2 regions of the Trichocoleus sp. ST-U1 genome follow, and region 1 is predicted to be linked to the other one. Evidence: predicted binding sites of a transcription regulator. Region 1 holds the regulator's gene; the other holds the start of a gene.
The links. The regulator HrcA, encoded in region 1, represses chaperone genes, less so after heat shock. The targets are predictions, from matches to a motif close to ANTTAGCACTCNNNANTNNNGAGTGCTAANT.
Positions count from the first base shown of each region.

Region 2: groES (co-chaperone GroES) is a predicted target of HrcA. The motif match lies at 2,324-2,354, and genes of this name have one in related genera.

Region 1 is NZ_JAMPJZ010000007.1:28,526-32,574, forward strand. Features, by position in the region: partial or broken gene NDA06_RS04520 (IS1 family transposase) at 1-584, opposite strand, end outside; gene NDA06_RS04525 (hypothetical protein) at 699-890, shown strand; gene hrcA (heat-inducible transcriptional repressor HrcA) at 1,015-2,127, shown strand; gene NDA06_RS04535 (DUF2834 domain-containing protein) at 2,247-2,933, shown strand; gene NDA06_RS04540 (hypothetical protein) at 2,948-3,631, shown strand; gene NDA06_RS04545 (DUF2834 domain-containing protein) at 3,812-4,049, shown strand, end outside.
Region 2 is NZ_JAMPJZ010000027.1:23,504-27,552, forward strand. Features, by position in the region: gene cysW (sulfate ABC transporter permease subunit CysW) at 1-399, shown strand, start outside; gene NDA06_RS12245 (NIL domain-containing protein) at 499-744, shown strand; gene NDA06_RS12250 (response regulator transcription factor) at 803-1,450, opposite strand; gene NDA06_RS12255 (ferredoxin) at 1,652-2,104, opposite strand; gene groES (co-chaperone GroES) at 2,410-2,721, shown strand; gene groL (chaperonin GroEL) at 2,843-4,049, shown strand, end outside.

The DNA of each region.
Region 1 (4,049 bases):
TTGTTGAACCGTTCGATATAGCTAGTTTTTCCCGTTTCTTTGCCGACTGCGCGATGCCGCTTTCGGGCGTAGTACCTGCTCATACGCCTCCCAAAAATCGGTGTAGCAAATCGCGCACTGGCGGTAAACAGCTGGTAAGGATTGCCAAAGCCCCTTTGCGCCTTGCCGAGAACGATCTCCAACGAATACGCCAACAATCTCACGGCTACCAGCATCAATGGCCAGCCAGATCCATTGTTTATTCGTTTTAGCGCCAACAAACGACCACATCTCGTCCAACTGAATTATCAGCCGACCCGGTTTTTTTGGGTGACTTCGACAGTTTTTGGAGTTTGATAAAACTTCTGATTGACGTACATTTGCAGCCAACGCTCAGAAACACCCGTTACCCGTGCAATTGCGGCAAGTGCAAGGCGTTCGAGCAACAACTTATCAATCAATTGACGAGTTGCCTCATCAATCGGTTGTCGGGTTGCATTCTCGACGAACTGTCGCCCACACTCCTGGCAACGGAATCGCGGTTTGCCGTAATGGGTACGTCCGTATTTGATGATTTGAGCTAATTGGCACTTGGGACAGTTCATTGCGCCGTTTGTAATGGTTGATGTCTCTTGAGTACCAGCCTACCATTACTATTCATGACTACCTAATTTTTACTAGCGAAATAAGTATTTAGAGGTTTTGGCTGACAAACTTCGATGCAGTCGAGTAGACTACAGACAATCCTGATAGAGACTGTGGACTCTAGAGTTACGGGTAGCGATAATGTCCTAACTCTGCGATCGATCGTCATGGTATGTCTAAGGTTGAAGTTCGGCGGCTGTTATGCTTCTACTGGCTGGGTGTGGCGAACCGGCAGGCAGAAGGCAGCATCTGCTATTCTGTTTTAACCTATCCTATATTTAATCGGCTGCTTGCTTGACAAGAGCGCCGGACTTATTGAGAAATTCATCATCAGAAGTCCAGGAATTTCCAATTGTTTTTAAAACCCTATCCAATTCGGCTTTCGTTTAAATGGCTAGGCAAGTAAGTCTGACTGACCGTCAACAACGTATTCTCTGGGCAACTGTCCGTCACTATATTGCGACGGCTGAGCCAGTCGGCTCAAAAGCTTTGGTAGACGAGTATAATCTGTGCGTCAGTCCAGCGACGATTCGCAATGCAATGGGCGTCTTAGAGAAAGCGGGGTTGCTCTATCAACCCCATACCTCGGCTGGGCGAGTTCCCTCTGACTCTGGCTATCGAATTTATGTCGATCAATTAATTAAGCCTTCTGAAGCCTTGGGGCGTCGGGTAGAGCAGTTATTCACAGACCGTTTGAACTTGGAACATCAGAGTTTCGAGACTGTGTTGCGGGGTGCAGCGCAAATTCTGGCAACGCTCAGCGGTTATATTACCCTGATCACGATGCCGCAGACTCGAACTAATCGTTTGCGGCATTTGCAACTGGTGCAGCTCGATCCGGGAAGGGTGATGCTGATTGTGGTGACGGATTCTTATGAGACGACTAGCGTCTTAATGGAGTTACCGCTCTCAGAATCGGAGGATGAGCAACCGGACGCAGAAATTGTAGATCGGGAGTTGCAAATTTTATCGAATTTTCTGAATAGCCACTTGCGGGGGCGATCGCTCAGTGAACTGGCAACTTTAGACTGGAGCGAACTAGACCGAGAATTTCAACGATATGTTGATTCTTTGCGAAATCTGCTCTCCGACTTGATCCGTCGCACTTCCCAACCTGCCACAACTCAAATTATGGTTCGTGGCGTCGCTGAAGTATTGCGTCAGCCAGAATTTTCCGAATTACAGCAAGTGCAGACGCTTATACACCTATTGGAAGAGGAACAAGACCAGTTGTGGCCTTTAATCTTTGAATGGCCTAGACCAGATGTCACGGCTATTTCAGATGTCACCTCTGGTTCGCGAGTGACGGTGCGGATTGGTTCGGAAAATCCTTTAGAACCGATGCGTACCTGTACGCTGATTTCTGCAACTTATCAGCAGGGTTCAGTACCTGTGGGAAGTGTAGGTGTTTTGGGGCCAACGCGGATGGTGTACGAAAATGCGATCGCACTCGTTGAAGCCGCCGCCGATTATCTCTCGGATGCTCTTACGCAACCTGCTTAATTTAGAAAATCGCTAATCGCTAATCGCGATTAGCGATTGGGTCGCCCACCACGAACCACGAACGATAAACATGGCTAATTGCGATTAGCTCTAATTTTTGCTTTTCATTCTTCACTGATATGGCTAGAAAAATTGGCTTTTGGTTGCTTTGGGCAGCATTTATTACCTATGCCTTTCTGTTAGCACCTCCTGAACAACCAGGCACATTTGAACTCATCAAAAATCTCTCCACAGGTCAATGGACAGGGATTAACCCCCTAGTCGTCACGCTATTCAATCTTCTGGGCATCGTACCGATGATTTACGCCTGTCTGATGCTCATTGATGGCAAACAGCAAAAGGTAGCAGCTTGGCCTTTTTCGGCGTTCTCTTTTGGAGTCGGAGCATTTGCTTTGTTGCCTTATTTAGCACTGCGAGAACCCAACCAGGAATTTCACGGAGAAAAGAATTTATTTCTAAAAATACTCGATTCCCGGTGGCTTGGTTTTTTGCTAACATTCGGCGCTGGGAGTTTGGTTGTATATGGCTTATTGGGCGGGAATTGGGCAGATTATATTCAGCAGTTCCAGACAAATCGCTTCGTTCATGTCATGAGTTTGGATTTCTGCCTGCTGTGGTTAATATTTCCCGCACTTCTGGGAGATGATATGGCGCGTCGGGGAATCAAGAATTCTACACTTTTTTGGATGGTCGTGTTGATTCCTTTGTTTGGGGCTTTAGCTTATCTTTGCCTGCGTCCTCCCTTACCAGAAACTAATGCCGAAGCTTTCTCCACGGAACGCCAACCCGCACAATCTAGAAATTAAAATTTGATGGAAATATGGCTAGAAAAACAGCACTTTGGTTATTATGGGCTGGATTTATCTCCTATGTTTTGCTGCTGGCACCGCCAATTACGCCAGACACGCTGAGGCTCATTAAAAATATATTGACGGGTCAGTGGACACAGGTCAACCCAATTATCCTTTCTATATTTTCCCTGATTGGCATCTGGATACTCATCTATAGCTGTCTTTTGTTCGTCGATGGGAGGATGCAAAAGATTCGTTTCTGGCCTTTTGCTTTGGGTTCAGCGGGAACGGGAGTGATTAGCCTAATACCTTATTTAGCATTGAGGGAACCGAATCAAGAGTTTTCCGGGCAAAAGGATACCTTGCTGAAAGTTTTTGATTCTCGCTGGACGGGTATTATCCTCAATTTCAGCACGCTTTTCTTGCTAGCATTTGGCTTGCTTGCGGGTGATTGGGCAGGGTTTATTCAACAATTCCAAAGCGATCGCTTTGTCAATGGCATGAGTTTGGCTTTTTGCCTGTTCTGTCTGTTGTTTCCGAGCGTTCTCGGCGATGATATGGTGCGTCGAGGGTTCAATATTCCCCCAGTTTTTTGGGCAGTATCGCTGGTTCCTCTACTGGGACCCCTTGCCTATCTCTGTATTCGTCCACCTTTACCAGACTCTGGTGCTGAACCGGCACCAGAGTCTGTTGCGAACACTACACGAGTGTGAACAATTTTCGAGGTTTTTAGGAAAGAACAAACCGCGGAGGTCGCAGAGGACGCGGAGGAAAGAAAGGAGAGGCTGTGGCTTTCTTTTGAATGCAAGTTGGTGTGACTTAAGACGGAGGTAAGTGCTGTTATCGGACTTTTAAAGTTAAATAATTGATGTATAAAGTTATGGGTCAAGATTATGGGCAGAAAAATTGCCTTGTTCTTGATATGGATTACATTTCTTGTCTATACCGTATGGTTAGATCCACTTGCTCAACCAGAGACGTTTTCGCTGGTTTGGAAGTTATTAACATTCCAGTTGGCAGATGTGAATGCAATTCTTGTGGCTATCTTCTGGCTCATGGGCGTTTGGCCTATGATTTATGCTTGTCTAATGTTTGCTGATGGCACAACGCAACCGTTTCGCTCATGGCCTT
Region 2 (4,049 bases), on a different contig from region 1:
TTGGCGAGCGCATTTATTACGATGCCTTTTGTCGCCCGTGAAGTGATTCCCGTTTTGGAAGAAGCTGGTTCAGATCAAGAAGAAGCGGCTAAAACGTTGGGTGCGAATGACTGGCAAATCTTCTGGCGCGTCACTCTGCCGAATATTCGCTGGGGTCTCCTCTACGGCGTCATTTTGACCAACGCCAGAGTCATGGGCGAGTTTGGTGCCGTCTCGGTTGTATCTGGCAATATTGCGGGCAAAACTCAAACCCTGCCGTTGTTTGTGGAGGAAGCTTATAAGCAATACCAGACTCAAGCATCTTTCTCAGCCGCCGTTCTGCTTGGCGCACTCGCGTTAGTGACCCTGGTCTTGAAAGAAATTCTAGAGCGTAAAACCAGTATTAAAGATGTTGAATAGGAGGAATTGAAGACTATGTACAGTACAAATGACTTGCCTGTAAATACCTCTAAACCAGCTCAATCTACGACTGGGCACGAAGATAACAGACCTACTAAAATGCGTGTCAGAATCCGCATTCCCAAGGAATATCAGGAAGATCCAATCATCTCACGACTAGTCTCTCACCACGGTGTCACAGTTAATATTGCTGCTGCCCTTTTAGGAGCCAACGCTAGAGATGATGGCTGGTTTGACCTAGAACTCTCAGGATCGACTCGCCAACTTCAAAGCGCCTTAACTTATTTGAATGAACTGGATCTAGAACTGTGGGGCAAATCTGACAGCGAACAAGATGGGTGGTAACGAAAATTTAAAAAGGCAAAATTAATAATTTCTATTATTAATTTTGCCTTTTTATTTGTTAAGCCATATTACTCTCAATCGCCCAACGAGCTAACTCCGTGCGGTTATGGAGATTCGTTTTACCTAACATATTGGATACGTGGCTCTCAATCGTGCGCTGAGAGACGTTCATCTGCTCAGCAATTTCTCGATTTGCCATACCTCTTGCCACAAACTGAACTACTTTCAGCTCGGTCGGGGTTAATTCTACAGTGTCAGGTACCTGGAGTTTCGACCCTCCTTCAGTTCCTCTAGCTGGATGATGAATTAGGCGAGTGGCCTGCTTAAGAGAAGATTCCACTTGCGCCACCAATTCTTCAGGCTCAAAGGGCTTGACCATGTAGACATCTGCCCCAGTATTGAGACCCTTGACTCGGTCTTGGCTTTGACCTTTCGCTGAGAGGAATAGAACTGGAATCCAGCTGATGCGGGGATCTTCTCTGACGTGTTGCACAAGGGCAATTCCGTCCATCTCTGGCATCATGACATCACAGATAATCATGTCAGGAATATCATGCTCTAGAACTTCCAGTGCTTCCCGACCATTTTCAGCGGTGATGACTTCGTACCCCCGAAATTCCAGGTAGTCCTTGACCAGCAAAATCAGGTTGGGGTCGTCATCAATCAGCAACAGTCGTTTGTTATCTCTTATACTGGTGTCTTTCATGCTGTGCCACTCGCCAAGCCTGGAATTGTGAAAATTTTAACCGTTTTGTACGTATAGTTTACGTTTTTTTCAGCACCCTGCTGCACCGACTCCTACTAAGTCTAGGCAATTCCTATAATCTCTTTTTAGAAAATTATAGTCACTGACATGGGTCACAACGACGAAAATCTAGTAGGTACACGGAAGAATATAACGTAGCTACTATGTTACTGTATAGGGTTTTGGTAGTGGATGAACTAAGAAAGCGTATTCTTGCACAATTTTGTTGCCAATCAGATGTTCTTGGATAATCCGCTCAATGACTTCAGGAGTCGCTCTACGATACCAAACACCATCTGGGTAAACGACTAGAATTGGGCCTTGGGAGCAAACTCGCAGACAGTTTGCTTTGGTGCGGAAAATGCAAAGAGGGCTTTTGTCGGAAGGCTTGTCTAGTTTTAGCTCTTTAAGTCGCTTTTTCAAGTAATTCCAAGATTCTAAACTGGTTTCCTTGGAGCAACACTGGGGTAAGGTTGGATCGGCACAGATGAAGACATGGCGCTGAATTTGATTCAGTCCCAAGGTCTGCACACAAGCGGCGAGAGCGTTTGGGTCTGATGATTGACAAGTTTCAGGAATTTCAGGGCTAGATTCAGCCACTGTGTTTTCAGTCATTATTTATTTGATTTCCTTGGAAGAAGCGAGATATCCGTTTTTTAGGAGATTTTAGCGGTTCCAATTTTTTTTAGCAGATTGAGTGCGATCGCGCTATGCCATCCCAATGACTAAAGCTATCTTTGTGTCTTAAGCATTTCTACTAAAGTCTTCCGACAACCGGATAAGTTCGGGAACCCGTACAAAGAATTTTGTTGCGATCGCACACTGGTTGGGCTAAATTAGCACTCAGAGGTTGAGAGTGCTAATTCTCAACGAACGAATCGTGTGTCTTGAGTCAAACCTGTAATAGGAGCGAAGTTTGTATGGCAGCTGTATCTCTAAGCGTATCCACTGTTAAGCCGCTGGGCGATCGCGTTTTTGTGAAAGTGAGCGCTGCTGAAGAGAAAACCGCTGGTGGAATTCTTCTTCCTGATAATGCCAAAGAAAAGCCTCAAGTAGGGGAAGTCGTCGCTGTGGGACCTGGCAAGCGCGATGACAAAGGCACTCGTGTTGAGTTGGAAGTCTCTGTGGGCAACAAGGTTCTCTACTCCAAGTACGCTGGCACAGACATCAAACTCGGCACAGAAGAGTACGTTCTGCTCTCAGAGAAGGACATTTTAGCAGTCGTTTCATAAAGTTATGAGTTCTGAGTTGAGAGTTCCGAGTTAAAAACATCTGCTTAACTCAACACTCAAAACTCAACGCTCAACACTCCTTCAAAACTCAAAACTCAAAACTCAAAACAACTGAGGAACTATGGCTAAGCGCATTATTTACAACGAAAACGCTCGTCGCGCCCTGGAAAAAGGGATGGACATCCTAGCTGAAGCTGTGGCTGTCACTCTCGGCCCTAAAGGCCGCAACGTGGTACTAGAGAAGAAGTTCGGCGCACCACAAATCGTGAATGATGGTGTCACCATTGCCAAAGAAATTGAATTAGAAGATCACGTTGAAAACACGGGTGTCTCCTTAATTCGTCAAGCCGCTTCTAAGACCAATGATGCTGCTGGTGATGGCACTACGACTGCAACTGTTCTCGCTCATGCAATTGTAAAAGAGGGCTTGAGAAACGTTGCTGCGGGTGCAAATGCAATTTCTCTGAAGCGCGGGATTGACAAAGCCACTGGCTTCCTGGTGGAAAGAATTGCCGAACACGCCAAACAAGTAGAAGATTCCAAAGCGATCGCTCAAGTTGGTACCATCTCTGCTGGTAACGACGAAGAAGTCGGTCGGATGATCGCTGAAGCGATGGATAAGGTGGGCAAAGAAGGCGTCATCTCCCTAGAAGAAGGGAAGTCCATGACCACCGAACTAGAAATCACCGAAGGGATGCGCTTTGACAAAGGCTACATCTCTCCCTACTTCGCTACCGACATGGAGCGGATGGAAGCGGTTCTGGAAGAGCCTTTCATCCTGCTGACCGATAAGAAAATCACGCTTGTCCAAGACTTAGTGCCCGTTCTGGAGCAAGTCGCTCGTGCTGGTCGTCCTCTGATCATTATCGCTGAGGACATCGAGAAAGAAGCACTGGCAACCCTAGTGGTTAACCGCCTGCGGGGTGTGCTGAATGTGGCTGCTGTCAAGGCTCCTGGTTTTGGCGATCGCCGCAAAGCAATGCTGGAAGACATTGCCGTTCTCACTGGTGGTCAGCTGATCACCGAAGATGCTGGTCTGAAGCTGGAAAGCACCCGGTTAGAAATGCTGGGCAAAGCTCGCCGCATCAACATCACTAAGGACAACACCACAATTGTCGCCGAAGGCAACGAAGCTGCTGTGAAGTCTCGTTGTGAGCAAATCCGCCGTCAAATGGACGAAACCGATTCTTCCTACGACCGCGAGAAGCTGCAAGAGCGTCTAGCTAAGCTGGCTGGTGGCGTCGCTGTCGTCAAAGTGGGCGCTGCGACCGAAACCGAAATGAAGGACAAGAAGCTGCGTTTGGAAGATGCCATCAACGCGACTAAAG